2 regions of the Actinoplanes sp. NPDC023936 genome follow, and region 2 is predicted to be linked to the other one. Evidence: riboswitches for the same ligand, from Rfam matches in the RefSeq annotation. Region 2 holds a riboswitch; the other holds the start of a gene.
What was found. A riboswitch is a leader RNA that binds a small molecule or an ion and turns the genes downstream of it on or off. The one in region 2 is predicted to bind S-adenosylmethionine.

Region 1: another riboswitch for S-adenosylmethionine. It lies ahead of thrC (threonine synthase); the one in region 2 lies ahead of AB0F72_RS21750 (aminotransferase class V-fold PLP-dependent enzyme).

What each region holds. Positions count from the first base shown of each region.
Region 1 is NZ_JBEZZR010000010.1:53,617-63,071, forward strand. It holds gene AB0F72_RS15855 (AAA family ATPase) at 1-32, opposite strand, end outside; gene AB0F72_RS15860 (alpha/beta fold hydrolase) at 240-3,020, shown strand; gene AB0F72_RS15865 (ABC transporter permease subunit) at 3,140-3,943, shown strand; SAM riboswitch class I at 4,710-4,848, shown strand; gene thrC (threonine synthase) at 4,859-6,148, shown strand; gene AB0F72_RS15875 (hypothetical protein) at 6,368-6,808, opposite strand; gene AB0F72_RS15880 (GNAT family N-acetyltransferase) at 6,808-7,314, opposite strand; gene groL (chaperonin GroEL) at 7,678-9,300, shown strand; gene AB0F72_RS15890 (Ig-like domain-containing protein) at 9,448-9,455, opposite strand, start outside.
Region 2 is NZ_JBEZZR010000016.1:71,099-80,553, forward strand. It holds gene AB0F72_RS21735 (DUF6082 family protein) at 1-364, shown strand, start outside; gene AB0F72_RS21740 (M20/M25/M40 family metallo-hydrolase) at 370-1,443, opposite strand; gene AB0F72_RS21745 (DUF1684 domain-containing protein) at 1,453-2,238, opposite strand; SAM riboswitch class IV at 2,331-2,446, shown strand; gene AB0F72_RS21750 (aminotransferase class V-fold PLP-dependent enzyme) at 2,462-3,673, shown strand; gene AB0F72_RS21755 (EAL domain-containing protein) at 3,727-6,015, shown strand; gene AB0F72_RS21760 (glycoside hydrolase domain-containing protein) at 6,032-8,221, shown strand; gene AB0F72_RS21765 (glycosyltransferase) at 8,232-9,455, shown strand, end outside.

The sequences.
Region 1 (9,455 bases), on a different contig from region 2:
AATGTCACGGTCAGCGTGAGATCATCAGCCACCGCGGATGCCTCCGAATTGATCGTTTGGGGCTCTTGGACGTCCACGCTATCCGCCGCAGGCTCGGGAAGCCGTTGTCGAGGCTTGTACTGATCATCGAGGTGACCGAGCCCGGGTCGCCGCGGGCGTCGAGGAACGCCACCGGACCGCCTCGGGATATTGACCGGTTCACAGGTGCCGCACAGTCGGATCGGACTACCGTGTGCGCCATGTCTGCCCTGACCGCCGGGTTGCGCAAGCTGCCCCGGCTCACCCGGCGCCGGGCGATCATCGCCGGGGTCGTGGTCGTGCTGCTCGCCGCCGCGACCATCTGGCAGGTCCGCTCGGACACCGACGCCTGGACCGCCGAGGATCTGCGCCTGACCGTGCGCTCCGGACCGGCCGGGAACGAGCCGGTCGACCTGGACGCCCGCTTCTACCTGCCGCGGGACCGTTCCGGGAAGGTGCCGGCCGTGCTGCTCGCGCACGGCTTCGGCGGCACCAAGGAGTCGGTGAGCTCGGACGCCGAGAGCCTCGCCGACCGTGGCTACGCGGTGCTCACCTACACCGCCCGGGGCTTCGGCCGCAGCGGCGGCGAGATCCACCTGGACCACCCGGACTACGAGGTCAGGGACGCCCAGGGGCTGCTCGACTGGCTGGCGCAGCGCCCCGAGGTGCGCACCGACGCCGCCGGTGACCCGCGGGTCGGCGTGGTCGGCGGCTCCTACGGCGGCGCGCTCGCGCTGATGCTCGCCGGCCAGGACCAGCGGGTCGACGCGATCGTCCCGTCGATCACCTGGAACGACCTGAGCACGTCGTTCCTGCCGCAGTCCGCCGACACCGGCGGGGTCGGCGTCTTCAAGAAGTCCTGGGCCGGGCTGTTCTTCGGGAACGGGTCGGCGTCGCTGGTCCCCCAAGATCAGACCGCACCGGCCGGCGACCCGGCCGGCGACCCCGTCGGCGACCCCGCCTGCGGCCGGTTCTCGGCCGACGTCTGCGCCGCGTACCTGCAGATGGCGACCACCGGCACCCCCGACGCCACCACCGTCGAGCTGCTGCGGAAATCCAGCCCGGCAGCCGTCCTCGACAAGATCAAGGCGCCGACGCTGCTGATCCAGGGCGCTGTCGACACGCTCTTCCCGCTCTCCGAGGCCGACGCGAACGCGCGCGGGATCGCCGCGACCGGCACCCCGGTCCGCGTCGCCTGGTTCACCGGCGGGCACGACGGCGGCGCCGGGCCGGCCTCCGACTCGGACCGGGTCAAGTACCTCACCGTGCAGTGGCTCGACCACTACCTGAACGGCGAGGGCGAGGCGCCCGGCGACGACTTCACCTGGTCGCGGGTGGCCGGCTTCAGCGCCCTCGATCGGGGCCTGGTGACTAACGGGTACTCCGCGAAGGCGTACCCGTCAATGGGCGGAACCGGACGCACCCAGATCTCGCTCACCGGATCGGCGCAGCCGATCGCCAACCCGCCGAACGGCAATCCCGGCGCGCTGAGCTCGCTGCCCGGCCTCGGCGGGCGGCTCACGTCGGTGCTCAGCGGCGGCGTCGCGATGGACGTTCCCGGTCAGTTTGCCTCGTTCACCTCCGAGCCGCTGGACGCCGCGATCGAGGTCGGCGGATCGCCGCAGGTGCGGCTGCGCGCCGCCTCGCCCACCGGTGCGGCCACGCTGTTCGTGAAGCTCTACGACGTCGACCAGAGCGGCGCGGCCACGCTCAGCGCCGGCCTCGTCGCACCGGTCCGGCTCACCGGCCTGCCCGCGACCATCGACGACGCGCAGCCGGTCACCGTCACGATGCCGGCGATCGTGCGCCGGATCGAGGCCGGGCACACGCTGCGGGTCGCGGTCGCCACCTCCGACCAGGCGTTCCTCACGCCGGCGCAACCGGCCACCTACACGGTCGCGGTGGAGCCTGCGCTCACCCTGCCGACGCTGACCGGCACGCCGATCGCCAACCCGGCGACCCTCTGGTGGTACGTCCTCGCCGGTGTCGTCGCCGTCGTCCTGATCGGGCTCGTCGTCGTCCTGCTGGTCCTCCGCGGCCGGCACCGGCGCCGGGAGATCACCGTCGAGGCGCGCTACGCGGACACCCCGCTGGTGGTGAACGGCCTGCGCAAGGCGTACGGCGACGGTTTCGTGGCGGTCCAGGAGATCGGCTTCACGGTCGAGCGCGGTCAGGTCGTCGGCCTGCTCGGACCGAACGGCGCCGGCAAGACCACCACGCTGCGGGTCCTGATGGGCCTGACCACACCGACCGCCGGCGAGATCTTCGTCTTCGGGCACCGGCTGGTGCCCGGCGCGCCGATCCTGTCCCGGGTCGGCGCGCTGGTCGAGGGCCCCGGCTTCCTGCCACACCTCACCGGCTATCAGAACCTCCGGGCGTACTGGCAGGCCACCGGCCGCCCCTGGGCGGACGCCCGCTTCGACGAGGCGCTGGAGATCGCCGGCCTGGGCGCGTCGGTGCATCGCCGCACCAAGAACTACAGCCACGGCATGCGCCAGCGGCTCGCCATCGCACAGGCCATGCTCGGCATGCCCGAGCTGCTCGTGCTCGACGAGCCGACGGACGGCCTCGACCCGCCGCAGATCGCCGAGATGCGCCGCGTCCTGCAGCGGTACGCCACCGACGGCCGGGCCGTGCTGGTCTCCAGCCACCTGCTCGCCGAGGTGGAACAGACCTGCACACACGCGGTCGTGGTCAACAAGGGCCGGATCGTGGCGTCCGGCCAGGTCGAGGACATCGTCGGGGACTCGCCGTCGGTGCAGCTCGACGTCTCCGACGTGCCCGGCGCCACCCGGGTCCTTTCCCGCCTCGGCGTGCGTTCGGTGCAGCCGGAGGGACCGTCCGGCCTGATCGTCGACATGAACGGGACTGCCCGCTCCGAGCTGGTCGCGTCCCTGGTCGAAGCCGGCATCGGCGTGGACCGCCTGGTGCCCCGGCGCCGGCTCGAGGACGCGTTCCTGGCCCTGGTGGGCGACAACTCGCGGGGAAGTGGGGACCGATGAGCTCGGGTCTTTCGAACAGCGCCGCCGACCTTTCGAACAGCGCCGCTGCCGCTGTTTCGAACAGCGCCGCTGCCGCCACCGGATACCGGGCGTCACGCACCCTGCCGATCTGGGCCGAGATGCGCCGCCAGGCCTCCCGGCGCCGTACCCAGCTCGCCCTCGGCTTCATGGTGCTGCTGCCGCTGATCATGCTGATCGCGTTCGAGGTCGGCGACCCCGGCCCCGAGGAGGACGGCGACGGCAGCGGCGCGTTCAGCAGCATCGCCGACCTGGCCACCTCCGGCGGGCTCAACTTCGCCCTCTTCGCCCTCGCCGTCTCCGCAGGATTCCTGCTGGTCGTGGTCGTAGCGTTGTTCTTCGGCGACACGGTGGCGTCCGAGGCCAGCTGGGGCAGCCTGCGCTACCTGCTGGCGATCCCGGTCCCGCGCGGCCGGCTGCTCGGCGTGAAACTGATCGTCGCCGGCGTGTACTCCCTGCTGGCACTGCTCACCCTCACCGGCACGGCCCTGCTGATCGGCACGCTGCGCTACGGCTGGGGGCCGCTCGGCAGCACCATCGCGGCCGAACTCCCGGCTTCCGAAGGCCTGCTGCGGTTGCTGGCCGTCGTGGCGTACCTGGCAGTGGTGATGCTCGTGGTGGCCGGCCTGGCGTTCCTGCTGTCGGTGCTGACCGACGCGGCCCTGGGCGCGGTCGGCGGCGCCGTGATGCTCTGGATCCTCTCCAGCATCCTCGACCAGATCACCGCGCTCGGCGCGCTGCGCAACCTCCTGCCGACCCACTACGCCGACGCCTGGCGCGGGCTGCTCTCCAGCCCGGTGCAGACCGAGGATCTGGCGCAGGGGGCGATCTCGGCGGTCGTGTACGCGACGCTTTTCTGGGGGCTGGCGTTCTACCGCTTCACCCGCAAGGACGTAACTTCTTAAAAAGCGGGGGTCGCAGCGGGGTGGTGGGTGCGGACCGCCGCTCCCGCCGAGGCGCGCGGGCCGGCGTGCCGGCCGCTGGCGCGTCCGGAACGCACGCCTGCCCCGCGCGGCGTGCGTGAGCGGTTGCGCCCTTCTCCTCTCAGTCCCGCCCCCGGCCGACCCATCCACCCGTCCCCGCCGCGCCAGCAGATCGCCCGCCACCCGTTCGCGGGCCCGCCGCCGGTTCGTGCGCGTTCAAGTGGATCATTGCGATGAGCTGCGGGTTTGTCCGCGGCTTGGTCTTGAGCGGGGTAGCCGGCTCTTCGTGTCGGCCGACCGGGTCAAGGGCGCACGGCTCCTGCTCGAGGTGGGCTGCTGGCGGCGCCGGAGGGGTGGTCAGAGCACACATAACGTCGTTGTGGGCTCTCGCCTATGCCATGGCAGGGATGGGGTCATACGCACCGCATCGGTGTGCCCTCGTCGTTGCTGGTGCGGGCTTCGGTGTGCCCGCCTCTACCGGCCAGAGCCGCATCACGGCGGTCCACGGGCATAAAGGCGATGAGTCGGGCACGGGACGGCGGAGTGGTAGTGGGTGTGCGGTATTTCGTGGGGCCAATAGCGTCCGCCGGGTTCCGTGAAGCAGCTGGTTGCCCGGCGACGAGGACACTCAGCGTGGTCGGGGGAGGGCGCGGGGAAGCGGTAAAGGGCGGAGGGAAGTCGCTCACACCTCGGGAACTCGTGGTGGAGATCTCGGTCTCTCGTCGTAAGCTTCGGGAAACAACTGAATACCTCATCCAGAGGGGCAGAGGGAACGGCCCGATGAAGCCCCGGCAACCACCGCGCGTGTCTCGATGACGAGGCCCACCAGCTCGGCAGGTGCTAATTCCGTCCCCGTTCCGGCAGGTCGCCGCGGGGAAAGATGAGAGGAAGGCCTCGATGACGTCTGCCGTCAGCGCACCCACCGCTACCACCTCCACCACCTCCCCGGCTCGCGGCCTGGTGTGCCGCGCCTGCTCCGCGGAGTACCCGCTCGCCGCACAGCACGCCTGTTACGAGTGTTTCGGCCCGCTCGAGGTCGCCTACGACGAGGCGGCTCTCGCGCGGGTGACCCGGGCCGAGATCGAGGCGGGCCCGCAGAACATCTGGCGCTACGCGGCGCTGCTCCCGGCCGGGCAGGACCCGGCCACCCGGGTGACTCTCGACCCCGGCCTGACCCCGCTGGTCTCCGCGCCGGCGCTGGCCGCCGCGATCGGCCTGACCGCGCCGCTGTGGGTGAAGGACGACTCGCAGAACCCGACGCACTCCTTCAAGGACCGGGTCGTCTCGGTGGCCCTGACCGCGGCCAAGGAGCTGGGCTTCAACCGGTTCTCCTGCGCCTCGACCGGTAACCTGGCGAACTCGGTGGCGGCGCACGCGGCCCGTGCCGGTGTGCCGAGCATCGTGTTCATCCCGTCCGACCTGGAGCAAGGCAAGATCGTGACGACCGCTGTCTACGGCGGTGAGCTGGTCGCGATCGAGGGCTCGTACGACGACGTCAACCGGCTCTGCAGCGAGCTGGTGGAGACCGACGAGTTCGAGGACACCGCGTTCGTGAACGTGAACGTGCGCCCGTTCTACGCCGAGGGTTCCAAGACCCTGGGGTACGAGGTGGCGGAACAGCTGGGCTGGCGTATCCCGGCGCAGGTGGTCATCCCGATGGCGTCCGGTGAGCTGCTCACCAAGATTGACAAGGCGTTCAGCGAGCTTGTCGAGATCGGACTGGTGGAGGCGCCGGAGGGCGGCTGGACGGTGTTCGGCGCGCAGTCGGCCGGCTGCAACCCGATCGCGACCGCGCTGCACAACGACACCGACGTGATCACGCCGGTGAAGCCGACCGGTATCGCGAAGTCGCTGAACATCGGCGACCCGGCCGCCGGGCCGTACGCGATCGAGGCCGTGAAGCGCACCGGCGGCTGGATGGACTACGCCGACGACGAGGAGATCCGCGCCGGCATCCGGCTGCTCGCCGAGACCACTGGCATCTTCGCCGAGACGGCCGGTGGCACCACTGTGGCCGTACTGAAGAAGTTGGTGGAGAGCGGGAAGCTCGATCCGGCCAAGGAGACGGTCGTCTACAACACCGGCGAGGGCCTGAAGACTCTGGACGCGATCGCCGGCCAGGTTGGACCGACTCACACGATCAAGCCGTCGCTCAAGGGAGCCCGCGAGGCCGGCCTGCTCGGATGACGCTGAGTAACCGCATCTCTGCCGGTTGTTGAAAATCCCTCCTCGGAGGACTTGCGATCCGATCTCCGGATGGGCAGGATGCTCTACGCGGGAGGACGCGACGCCGTAAGCGGCCCCTCACCTGGACATTGGCGACAATCTCCGAGGGACCCAACGATCCAGCGCTGACCCACATGGCTTCGTGCCGGAGGCGCTGTGCGTCCGTCCTCCCGACCAAACTCACTCCTGGCGGAGGACCCGCCGGATCCACTGTCGCAGCGGCTCGAATTCGGGGTAGTTCCCGTCGGCGAGCCCGGCCCTCTTCTCGAAGTAATTGCGCGCCCCGAACGACTTGGTCAGCGTGATCGACCACGCGCAGGCGACCCAGTACGCCGGCCAGAAGAGCGGGCCGAGCACGGCGTACTGACTGGCGTGTCTGCTCTCGTGGGCCAGCAGGCGCGCGCGCCGGGAGTCCAGCAACCACTCCGCGGATCTCTTCGTGATGATCACTGAGCCGATGGTGAAGCAGGAGGCCGGCGGTTTCCGGAACCGGTAGCCCTCGGCGATCAGGATGCCGTCCGGGCCCCGCTTGATCGTGGTGCCGGTGAGTTTCGCGATCAGCAGGCCCGCCGCGGTGGTGCCGTTCACGGCGGTCAGCACGGTGCGGGTCCGCGGCTTCATCAGATCCGCCGGCGCATCTGCAGCTCGGTGAGCACCGGAACGGTGGGATGCGGCAGGCGCACACCGGTGTCGGCAAAACCCAATTTCTGGTACGCCCGGACGGCCCGCTCGTTGCCGACCACGACCTCCAGCATCAGTTCGTTCCGCCCGGACGCGAGCGACCAGTCCGCCACCGCGTCGACGAGCTGGGCGAGCACCTTGCCGCCCCGGTGGGCGGGCGTCACGTAGACCGCGAAGACGACGGTGCAGTGCGGCTCGTCGGGCAGCACGGTCCCGCCGGCGTGCCCGATGAACGGCTCGCCGGGCGGCTCGGCGATGAACTGGGCCGTCTCCGGCCCGGAGGAGGACTGCCGGATCCGGTGGCGGAAGCTCTCGTGCGGCCGGGCCGCGGCCTGGGCGAGCGTCTCCAGGAAGGCGAGCGGGCTGTCCGCGAGCATCTCCAGGCGCAGCGCTCGCATCCGTCCCGCGTCTTCTGGTGTGACCCGGCGTACGGTCCAGTTGTCCATGACGTCCTCCATACCCGCCGGTCCCCGCCCGGGCAACCCTGACCTGCGCTTTCAAGATCCTTATCGGAATACCGGGCCGGTCCGGAGGTTTCGCGAGAAGATGGTGTTTCTTGCACTCGGTACCGGGGAGTGCTAAACAAGTGATTGGCACTCGCGGCTTGTGAGTGCCAACAGGTCGGGACGGTGGGGTTCCGGTCGTTGCGCTGCCATCGGCGCTGCGACACGAAACCGGTCGTCGCGGGCTATCCGGCTCGGCCTGAGGACGTCACATCGCCAGGTGGTGACGTCCGCAGACTTCCTCAACGTGCGGAGAGCGGGGCCGACGAGGCCCGGCACCGCGGATGTCCGGGAGGACAACGCCGTATGGCCAAGATCATCGCATTCGACGAGGAGGCTCGTCGGGGCCTCGAGCGGGGCATGAACCAGCTCGCTGACGCGGTCAAGGTGACGCTCGGCCCCAAGGGTCGCAACGTCGTTCTCGAGAAGAAGTGGGGCGCCCCCACGATCACCAACGATGGTGTATCCATCGCCAAGGAGATCGAGCTCGAGGACACCTTCGAGAAGATCGGCGCTGAGCTGGTCAAGGAGGTCGCGAAGAAGACGGACGACGTCGCCGGTGACGGCACGACGACCGCGACCGTCCTCGCCCAGGCGCTGGTCCGTGAAGGCCTCCGCAACGTGGCCGCGGGCGCGAACCCGATGGCCCTGAAGCGGGGCATCGAGGCTGCTGTCGCCAGCGTCTCCGAGGGCCTGCAGCAGCTCGCCAAGGACGTGGAGACCAAGGAGCAGATCGCCTCCACCGCGTCCATCTCCGCCGGTGACTCCACGGTCGGCGAGATCATCGCCGAGGCCATGGACAAGGTCGGCAAGGAAGGCGTCATCACCGTCGAGGAGAGCAACACCTTCGGCCTCGAGCTCGAGCTCACCGAGGGTATGCGCTTCGACAAGGGCTACATCTCGGCCTACTTCATGACCGACGCCGAGCGGATGGAGGCCGTCTTCGACGACCCCTACATCCTCATCGCGAACAGCAAGATCTCCGCGGTCAAGGACCTGCTGCCGATCCTCGAGAAGGTCATGCAGTCCGGCAAGCCGCTGGTCATCATCGCCGAGGACGTCGAGGGCGAGGCCCTGGCCACCCTGGTCGTCAACAAGGTCCGTGGCACCTTCAAGTCGGTCGCCGTCAAGGCCCCCGGCTTCGGTGACCGCCGCAAGGCCATGCTGGAGGACATCGCCATCCTGACCGGTGGCGCCGTCATCAGCGAAGAGGTCGGCCTCAAGCTCGACGCCGCTGACCTGTCCCTGCTGGGTCAGGCCCGCAAGGTCGTCATCACCAAGGACGAGACCACCGTCGTGGACGGCGCCGGCAACGGCGAGCAGATCCAGGGCCGGGTCAACCAGATCCGCGCCGAGATCGAGCGCTCGGACTCCGACTACGACCGTGAGAAGCTGCAGGAGCGCCTGGCCAAGCTGGCCGGCGGCGTTGCGGTCATCAAGGTCGGCGCGGCCACCGAGGTCGAGCTCAAGGAGCGCAAGCACCGCATCGAGGACGCCGTTCGCAACGCGAAGGCGGCCGTCGAGGAGGGCATCGTCCCCGGTGGTGGCGTCGCGCTCGTGCAGGCCGGCAAGACCGCGTTCGACAAGCTGGACCTGGTCGGCGACGAGGCCACTGGCGCCAACATCGTCAAGGTCGCGCTCGACGCCCCGCTGCGTCAGATCGCCGTGAACGCCGGCCTCGAGGGCGGCGTCGTGGTGGAGAAGGTCCGCAACCTCGCCGCGGGTCACGGCCTCAACGCCGCGACCGGTGAGTACGTGGACCTGCTGGCCGCGGGCATCATCGACCCGGCCAAGGTCACCCGTTCGGCGCTGCAGAACGCCGCGTCGATCGCCGCGCTGTTCCTCACCACCGAGGCCGTCGTGGCCGACAAGCCCGAGAAGAACCCGGCTCCGGCCGGCGCCCCGGGCGGCGGTGACATGGACTTCTGAGTCCAGTCGTAGGAAAGGGCGGTCCGCTTCGGCGGGCCGCCCTTTTCGCTGCCCTCAGCCGGCGGGGACCGCAAGCCGGCGGGGACCGCAAGCCGGCAGGGACAGCGCGCCGGCGGGGGTCGGTCGTGCGCCGGCGGGGGTCGGTCGCTAGCCGG
Region 2 (9,455 bases):
TGAGCTGGACTTTCGCAGGATGGCGGACGCGGATCGCGCTGGTGAGGACTTCCGGACCGGCATGAGCATGTGGATGTCGCACTGGAACATGGTGTGGCACGTCAAGAAGATGGATGAGAAGGCGCTGCGTTTCCTCGCCGCTGATCTGTTCACGCGGCGTGGGGCACGTCAGTGGTGGACGGAGGTCGGCGCGACCTGGTCATCCAACAGCACGCGGCGGGAACGGAAGTTCATCGCGATCGTGACCGCGGAGTGCATCGCCGCATCGAGGGTGTGGCAGCCCTCTCTCGGCTGTGCGGCCGAGGCGAACGGGTCCGGGCCGACGGATGCCAAACCGGTGCACGCCGGTGGTGACACCGGCTGACGGGGTCAGCCCAGCGAGCGGAGGAAAGACATCAGAGCCTCGCGGTACGGGGTGAGGGTGCGCACGTCCAGGTACTCCTCCGGCCCGTGCTGGCCGTCTCCGCCGGGACCGAAGATGACCGCGTCCACCCCGTGCGCCGAGTAGAACCGCCCGTCGGCGGCCCCGTGTTTGCGGAGCAGCGTCCCCTCGTACCCCTGCGCCTGTGCGGCGGACCGCAACCGGCGCACGAAAGCGCTCGCCGGGTCGGCGGCATGCGGCGCGCCCTGCGCCTCCACGGTGACCCGCACGCCCGGACCGGCCACCGCGCCCAGGTAGGCGGCCACGTCGCTCGAGGTCAGGTCCGGATCGGACGGCGGGAAGCGGATGTCGAGCAGCGCCGACGCGTCGGCCGGGACGATGTTGGCGGCGGTGTTCGACGTCTGGATCCGCGCCACGTTCACCGTCGTGGTCCATGATTCCGACGGCGGCACCGGATAGCGGGCGAGCAGCCGGCCCACCGCGTCGGTGACCGCGACCAGCGCGTTCGTCCCCAGCCACGGATAGGCGGCGTGCGCGGTCCGCCCGGACGCGTCCAGCCGCACCCGCAGGATCCCCTTCGACTCGGTGACGATCCGCAGCCCGCTCTGCTCTCCGATGATCACGAACCCGGCCCGGACGCCCTGCGCGACCTGGTGGCCGGTGCCGTCGAACCCGCCCACCTCCTCGTCGGTGACCAGCTGCAACGCGATCGGACAGGGCAGTGACCGGGCGCAGTCCCGGAACACCGTGGCGAGCACGACGGCCGCCGCTTTCATGTCGTGCGCGCCCCGCCCGTGCAGCCGGTCCCCGTCGCGGCGCGGCACGAACTGGGCGTCGGTCCCGGGCACCACGTCGAGGTGCGCGTTGAGGATCACCCGCGGTGTCGCCGGACCCGTGGTGACCAGGGCGCTCGGCTTGCCACCGGAGTCGAAGCGGCGCACCGGGAAGCCCGGCCCCACCAGGTCGAGCACGAAGTCCAGGGCCCGCCGCAGCTCATCGGGCCGGTCCGCGGTGGACCGGATCCCGATCAGCCGCTCCACCGCCGTGAGAAGCGTCTCCATCCCGGAACGCTAGCGCGGCTTCCGCTCACCCGCCTCGACGGCGACCGGCAGGTTGTTGCCGGCCGGCGGGAGCGGGCACGTCGCGAACTCGGTGTACGCGCAGGGCAGGTTGGTGGCCCGGTTGAAGTCGAGCGTCACCGAGCCGTCCGGTCCGGGCGGGGCGATGAACAGGCTCCGGTTCGCGGCGTACGTGGTCAGCCCGGACGTGGCGTCGGTGAAGAGCGCGAAGAGCGAGCCGGGCGTCGACCCGTTGAAGACGATCAGCGACAGCGGTACGCCGCCGACCTCGAACTCCACGGTGCCGGGGGACTCGTAGACGTGCTCGATCCCCTCGGCGACCGACCCGACGGGCGTCGGCCGCGGAGCGTCATAGGGAACGAATCTCCCGGAGACGACCCACTTCTCGTCCGCCGGGTAGGCCGGCGTCCCGGTGTACGCCGCGAGCACCGGGCTGGACGGATGACGCGGCCGGACCACGTCGAACCCACCCCGGCGGGCGATCTCGATCACCGCGTCGCCCCAGCCCACGGTCACATCTCCGCGCTCGGGAATCGGCGGGAACGAGAACTTCCCGGTCACCGGCGAGCCGTCGACGATCAGGGTCTCCTCCGGCTCAAGCACCACGGTCACCCCGGACTCTCCGGTGCTCCACGATCCTGGAGCGTCCGGGAACCGCTGCGGCTCCCCGGTCAGCCAGTGCAGCCCGGTGATCGCCAGGAACCCGTGCGGATCGGCCCGCCGCTTCTCGTGCGCCGCGTGCCACTCGTCCCACTGCTGCTGCAACACGATCGTCATAGGCACCAACAGTAATCCCTACTTGTTGCCTGGGAATTAAGACGCCTTCAGTCCTTTCTCAGGGCGGATGGGGTCTGCTACGTTGTTGATCAGGTCATGAGTGCCAGCACGAAGCCCCGGCTTGCTGGCCGGCAACCCTTGCGTTCGCGATGGGGTGCCCCGGGTGAGGACCGGGCCGTGGTCGGACCCGACACGGCAAGTGCGAGCCGAGAGGTGCCCACCCATGTCCCTTGACATCGTCGGCGACGACCTGAAGGTCGCGCTCCCCACCGGCGAGACGGTCCGTTTCGCCCATCTCGACTACGCCGCCTCCGCGCCCTGCGTGGCCGCCGCGGCCGAGGCGGTGGCCGATCTGCTGCCGCGCTACGGCAGCGTTCATCGCGGCACGGGGGTACGGTCCCAGGCGTCCACGATCGCCTATGAGCTGGCCCGGGACGTGGTCGCCGAGTTCGTCGGCGCCGGACCCGAGCACGAGGTGATCTTCACTCGGAACACCACCGACGCGTTCAACCTGCTGGCCCGCGCCCTGCCGCCCGGCACCACGACGATCGTCTTCGACGGCGAGCACCACGCCAACCTGCTGCCCTGGCCGAACCCGCTCCGGCTGCCCGCCCCCTCGTCACCGGCCGAGGCCCTGGCGAGCCTCGAAAAGGCGCTGAAGGCCACGACGAACAACACTCTGGTGACAGTCACCGGCGCCAGCAACGTCACCGGCGAGATCTGGCCGGTGCGGCAGATCGCCGGCCTGGCACACCACTACGGCGCCCGGGTGGCCGTCGACGCCGCCCAGCTAGCCCCGCACCGCCGGGTGGACCTGACCGAACTGGGCGCCGACTATCTGGCCTTCTCCGGTCACAAGCTGTACGCCCCGTTCGGCGCCGGGGTGCTGGCCGGCCGCTGGGACTGGCTGGACGCGGCTCCCCCGTACCTGGCTGGTGGTGGCGCCAGCGCCGCCGTGGGTGACCGGCCCGGTGAGCTGGAGTGGGCAACCGGCCCGGCCCGGCACGAGGGCGGCACCCCCAACCTGCTCGGCGCGGTCGCCATCGCCGCCGTCTGCGAGGCACTGACCGCCGCCGACCGGGACGTGCTCGCCGCGCGGGAGGAACTCCTGCTCGACCGGCTGCGGGCCGGCCTCGCGACGATCCCCGGCGTCACCGAGGTCAGCCTCTTCGGCCCGGAGCACCCCCGTGTCGGCATCGTGTCGCTGGCCTTCGCCGAGCAGGACCCGGCGGACGTGGCGCTGCGTCTCGGCCGGGACCACGGCATCGGCGTGCGCGCCGGCCAGTTCTGCGCGCACCCCCTGGTCCGCCGGCTGACCGGCCGTGGCGCGACGGCGGACTGCGGCACGGCGTCCGGCCTGCTGCGGATCAGTTTCGGTCTGGGCAGCAGCACCGAGGACGTCGACCGGGTCGTCGAGGCGCTGCGAAACACCTGATCCGCAACCGGGAAGTCACCACGCTGCTCGGCGTCGCTGCCGATCATCGCACTGTGGCGACCTGGATGAAGTGGCTGCGCGACCGGCTCCCGACCGGTGGCGGGCTGCGTGACGAGGACTGGGCGAGCCGGCACCGGCTGCTGACGGTGCTGCTCGCCGCCGTCCTGGTCTTCTTGATCATGTTCGGCGTCCTGCGCGGCGACGGGCACACGCTCACCCTGCTGCTCACCGTCGTGCCGGTCCTGCCGTGCCTGCTCGCCGCGACCCGGCTGCGCTCGCGCCGGCTGCGGTCGGTCTTCGTCGCGATCGGCTACACCATCGCGTGCGGCGGGTTCGTCGCGCTCAACCACGGGCTGACCGAGGCGCACTTCTCGTTCTTCATCGCGGTCGGCGCGCTCGCCCTCTACCGGGACTGGGCGCCGTTCGGCGCGTTCCTGGTCGCCACCACCCTGCACCACGCCGTCTTCGGCACGCTGGTCAGTGGCCACACCTACGACCACGGCTCGGCTGTCGCGCATCCGCTGGTCTGGGCGCTGCTGCACGGCTCCTCGGTGCTGATCGCGGCCGGTTTCCAGATCGTCTCGTGGCGTCTCACCGAGGTCGAGGAGGACCGGGCCCGGGAGAACCTGGACGAGAGCCAGGCGCAGCTCAGCGTGGCGTTCGACTCCACACCCGTACCCATGGCGATGTTCTCGCCCGAGGGCCTCGCGCTGCGCACCAACGCCGCCTACCGCGGCTGGCTCGGCCTGCCCGAGGAACTGCCCGCCGGCTTCTCCCTGCACGACGTCCCGCTCACCCCGGTCGAGCGGAACCAGCCGACCATCCTCACGCTCTTCGCGGAGAGCCGGGAGCCGCGGACCATCACCCGCCAGTACCGGCGTCCGGACGGCACCCTGATCTGGGTCGAGGTGCACGGCACCGGCCTCTACGACCGGCACGACCAGCTGCGGCTGATCTACGTGCACTGCTTCGACGTGACAGCGACCCGCGACCACGAGGCGGAGCTGAGCTACCAGGTACGCCACGACGCGCTCACCGGCCTGCTCTCCCGCAAGGCGTTCGAACACGACCTGGCCGCCCTGCTCACCGGCAGCGCCGAGCCGGTCAGCGTCATCTACCTCGACGTCGACCGCTTCAAGGCGATCAACGACGGCGCCGGGCACAGCACCGGCGACGACGTGCTGCGGGCGCTCGCCACCCGGCTCGCCGCGGTGGTGCCGGCCGGCGCGCTGCTCGCGCGGCTCGGCGGCGACGAGTTCGTGGTCGCGCTGACCGGCCCGGCCGGCACCGGCCTGCGCGTCGGCAACAGCATCCTGGCGGCCCTGCACGAGCCGGTCGCCGGCGTCCCGCTGGCGCTCTCCGTCGGCGTGACCACGGCGTTCGGCGCCACGGGCGTCGACGAGGTGGTCCTCGCCGCGGACACCGCCATGTACGCGGCCAAGCGCGCCGGCGGCAACCGCCTCCAGGTGTTCACCGACGACCTGCGGGTGCCGGTCCAGGAGCGGATCGCCGCCGAGGCCCGCCTGCGCCGCGCGCTCGCCGCCGACCCGCGGTACACGCTGCCGCTCTGGTTCCAGCCGGTGGTCTCCACCGCCACCGGGCAGATCATCGGCGCCGAGGCGCTGGTCCGGATGCGCACCGAGCAGGGCACCGTGCTCGCGCCCGGCCACTTCATCGGCGCCGCCGAGGAGACCGGGCTGATCGTGCCGCTCGGCGACCACGTGCTGCGCTCCGCCGTCGAGCACCTGGTGCACTGGTCGGACCGGCTCGGCTACGTGTCGGTCAACGTCAGCCCGCGCCAGCTCGCCGAGCCGGACTTCGTGCCGAAGGTGGCGTCCCTGCTGGCCGAGTACCCGTACCTGGACCCGTCCCGCCTCGTCCTGGAGATCACCGAGACCGCGCTGATCTCCTCCACGGTCGACGTGAGCGAGCGGCTCGCCCTGCTCAAGCAGCTCGGCGTGCGTATCGCCCTGGACGACTTCGGCACCGGGTACAGCTCGCTGACCTGGCTCAAGTCGCTGCCCGCCGACGTGGTGAAGCTGGACCGCTCGTTCGTGGCCGGCCTCGCCGAGGACGCCCGCAAGTCGTCGATCATCTCGGCGGTGCTGTGGCTGGCCCGGTCGCTCGGGATGTCCACGATCGCCGAGGGCGTCGAGGAGATCGCCGACTGGGACGCGCTGCGCGCCGCGGGCTGCCCGGCGATCCAGGGTTACCTGGTCAGCAAGCCGTTGCCGGCGCGGGAGTTCGACACCCTGCTGACCACCGGTTCCCCCCTTCAGGGGAGTTCATCTGGACGAAACCACAGGGCGTGCCCTGGCCGGTTAGAGTCCGGCCATCCTTGACAACGTTGATCCTTTCATCGGTACCGCGGCCACCGACCTGCCTCGCGCACACGGGTTGGCCGCCACGTGGTGGTGGCCGAAACCCCAGGTGGGCAACACCCACCCGGGTGCCACCTCGCCCTTCGGCATGGTCTCCGCCTGCGCCTACTCGGGGGCGTACCCGACCGGGTACGGCCGGTACGCGAAGAACACCGAGGGCGTGCCGGAGGAGATGTTCGACCGGCTGCAGGCGAGCGGGTTCACCCACTTCCAGCAGTCCGGAACCGGGGCAATTCGGAAATATTACAACTACGCCAGGGTCACCCCGATGGTCCAGCCGCTCGACGGCCTCGGCCAGTCCTGGCTGCTGGAGGACGAGCGGGCCGAGGCCGGCTACTACGCCGCGAACCTGGACACCGGCGTGCGCTGCGAGATCACCGTGGGGGAGAAGGTGGCGGTGCACCGCTACACGTTCCCCGACCACGACAGCGCCCGCGTGGTGATCGACCTGTCCTGCGGCGGTCTCGCCATCGACCTCGGGCGCACGGTCCCGCTGCGCGCCCAGGTTGAGAGCATGGGGTACGGGCACGGCCAGGCCACCGTGGTGATGGAGGGCGTCCCGCTCTCCGTGCACGTCGAGGTGGACGCCCCCGGCTGGCGGCAGATGCTCTGGTACGACCGGCGGCTCATCCCCGGCGGCACCCGGCTCGACTTCGACAGCATCCGGCACACCACGCTGCGGCCGTTCGGCATGCTGTTCATGGGTCCGACCCGGGCCGGGCAGACCGTCGAGGTGCGCCTCGGGTTCTCGCTGCGCGGCTGTGACCAGGCGCGGGCCAACCTGGAACGGGAGGCCTCCGGCGGCTTCGAGGCGGTCCGGGCGCGGACCCGGGCCCGCTGGCGCGACCACCTCGGCCGGGTCCAGGTCGACGGCGGCACCCCGGCCCGGCGCACGGTGATGGCGACAGCGCTCTACCACTCGCTGATCAAGCCGTGCATCGCCGACGACGAGAGCCCGTTCTGGCCCACCAGCGGCCCGTGGGCGTTCGACGTCTGCACGATGTGGGACATCTACAAGACCCAGCTGCCGCTGCTGTCCGCGATCGCCCCGGACCGGGCCGGCGACGTGCTCGAGTCGCTGATCCGGGTCTGCGAGGAGGAGGGCAACTTCCCGATCGGGTACCGGATGGCCCGCGGCGCCGACCGGTTCTTCCGGCAGGCCAGCGCGCTCGCCCACACCGCGCTCGCCGACGTGCACGCGCTGCGCCGGCCCGGTATCGACTGGACCTGGGCGCTCGTCCACATGGTCGACGACCTGCGCCGGCTCTACGGCGAGGACTTCTGGGAGCACGGCGTCGTGCACCCGATCACGCACACGCTCGACCTGGCGTACGCCCACCACTGCACCGCGAAGGTGGCGCGCGCCCTGAACGACCACCGCCTCGCCGACGACCTGGAGCGGCGCAGCCGGGACTGGATCAACGCGTTCGACCCGGCCACCGGCCTGCTGCGGGACTCGGAGTTCTACGAGGGCGGCAAGTGGAACTACTCGTTCCGGCTGCTGCACGACATGGCCGCGCGGATCGCCCTGGCCGGCGGCGACGCCGGGTTCATCGCCAAGCTCGACACGTTCTTCGGCTACGGCGCGGGACCGGTGACCCAGCCCGGCCGCGCCCCGTCACCGGTCGAGATGGCGACCGGGTACGCCCTCAACCGCTTCGAGGGCCTGAACAACGAACCCGACATGGAAGCGCCCTGGGCCTACCACTACGCCGGCCGCCCGGACCGCACCGCCGAGGTGGTACACGCCGCCCTGACCTGGCAGTTCGGCACCGGCCCCGGCGGCCTGCCGGGCAACGACGACTCCGGCGGCCTGAGCTCCTGGTACGTCTGGGCCTCGCTGGGCCTGTTCCCGGTCGCCGGCCAGAACCTGTTCCTGGTGAACGCGCCGGCGTTCGAACGGGCCCGGCTGCAGGTCGAGGGCGGCGAGTTCGTCATCGAGACCAGCGGGCACCGGGAGACCCCGATCGGCGTCGACGGCCTCGACCATCACCCGGCGCCGCAGTACGTGCAGTCCGCCACCCTCAACGGCAGACCGCTGCACGCCACCCACCTGACAGCGGCCGACGTCCATCATGGCGGCCGGCTGCACGTGCGGCTCGGTCCCGAACCCTCCACCTGGGGTCAGGGGTCCCGGCCGCCTTCCCTCTCACACCCCACCCATTGAAGGAAGCACCATGAGCCGACCGACCCGCCGCCTGGTCATCGCGGTCCGCGCCGACCCGGTCATCTGCGGCCATTCCGGCGAGGCGCGCAATCTCGCCGAGGTGGCGCTCACCCGGGGATTCGACGACGTCCGGTTGCTCACCTGGCCGATTCCGACCCTGCAGGCCGCCGGTCTGCCGCTCAAGCCGCTGGACCGGCTGCTGCCGTACAGCCCGGGCATCACCGTGGAACGACCGGAATCGGTCGGCGACTACAGGGTCCCGGACGGCCGCCACATCGCCGGGCTGACCGGGCGGCTGGTCGAGCTGCTCAGCGAGCCGGTGCCGACGGTCTGCCTCTCGATGTACCTGGTGCCGCACACCCAGGTGATCAACGACGCGGTGGCGTCGGCGCGAGCGGCCGGTTTCGACCCGCAGGTGCGCACGATCGCGAAGGCGGTCGGCTCGGACGTCACCAACGTGATCCGCTCCTGCCTGCGCGAGGGCCGGTTCGGGGCGGCGACCGTCCTGCTCACCACGTTCCTCGCCAGTGACGAGGTGGTCGCCGTCTCGGAGTACACCCGTGACGAGATCATCGCCTCGGCCGAGGAGGTGGACGCGCACTGCGGCACCACGTTCGCCGACCAGTGCCGGCGGCGGGTCGCGGTCAGCTACCCGCCGATCGACGCGTCCGCCTTCCTCGATCCGGCCCCGGCGGCCGTCGACGCCGCGCTCGCCCGCCGCGGGCTCGAGCGCGGTGGCTACATCCTCTTCCTGTCCCGCGTCGCCCGCGCGAAGGGGATCTACGACCTGGTGATCGCTTACGGTCAGATGAAGGCCCGCGACGACGTCAAGCTGGTCATCGCCGGCACCGGTCCGGCCCTGGAGCACGTGCAGGCCATGGCCAAGGAGGACGACCGGATCATCTTCCTCACCGACGTCGACGACGACGAGAAGCCGCTGCTCATGGCGGGGTGTGCGGCGTACGCGCTGCCCACCAAGCCGGAACCCGACTTCGTCGAGACGTTCGGCATCGCGCTGGCCGAAAAAGCCCTCTCCGGCGGCGGCCCGATCGTCACCACGCTGACCGGCGGCACCGGCGAGGCGGTCGGCGACACCGCGATCATCGTGGAGGCCGGCGACATCGGCGCCCTGGCCGAGGCGCTCGACCGGGTCGTCCTGGACATGCCGGACACCGAGAAGCGCGAGCTCGAGGCGCGGGCGCGGGCGCACGCCCTGCAGTTCGACCGCGGCGCG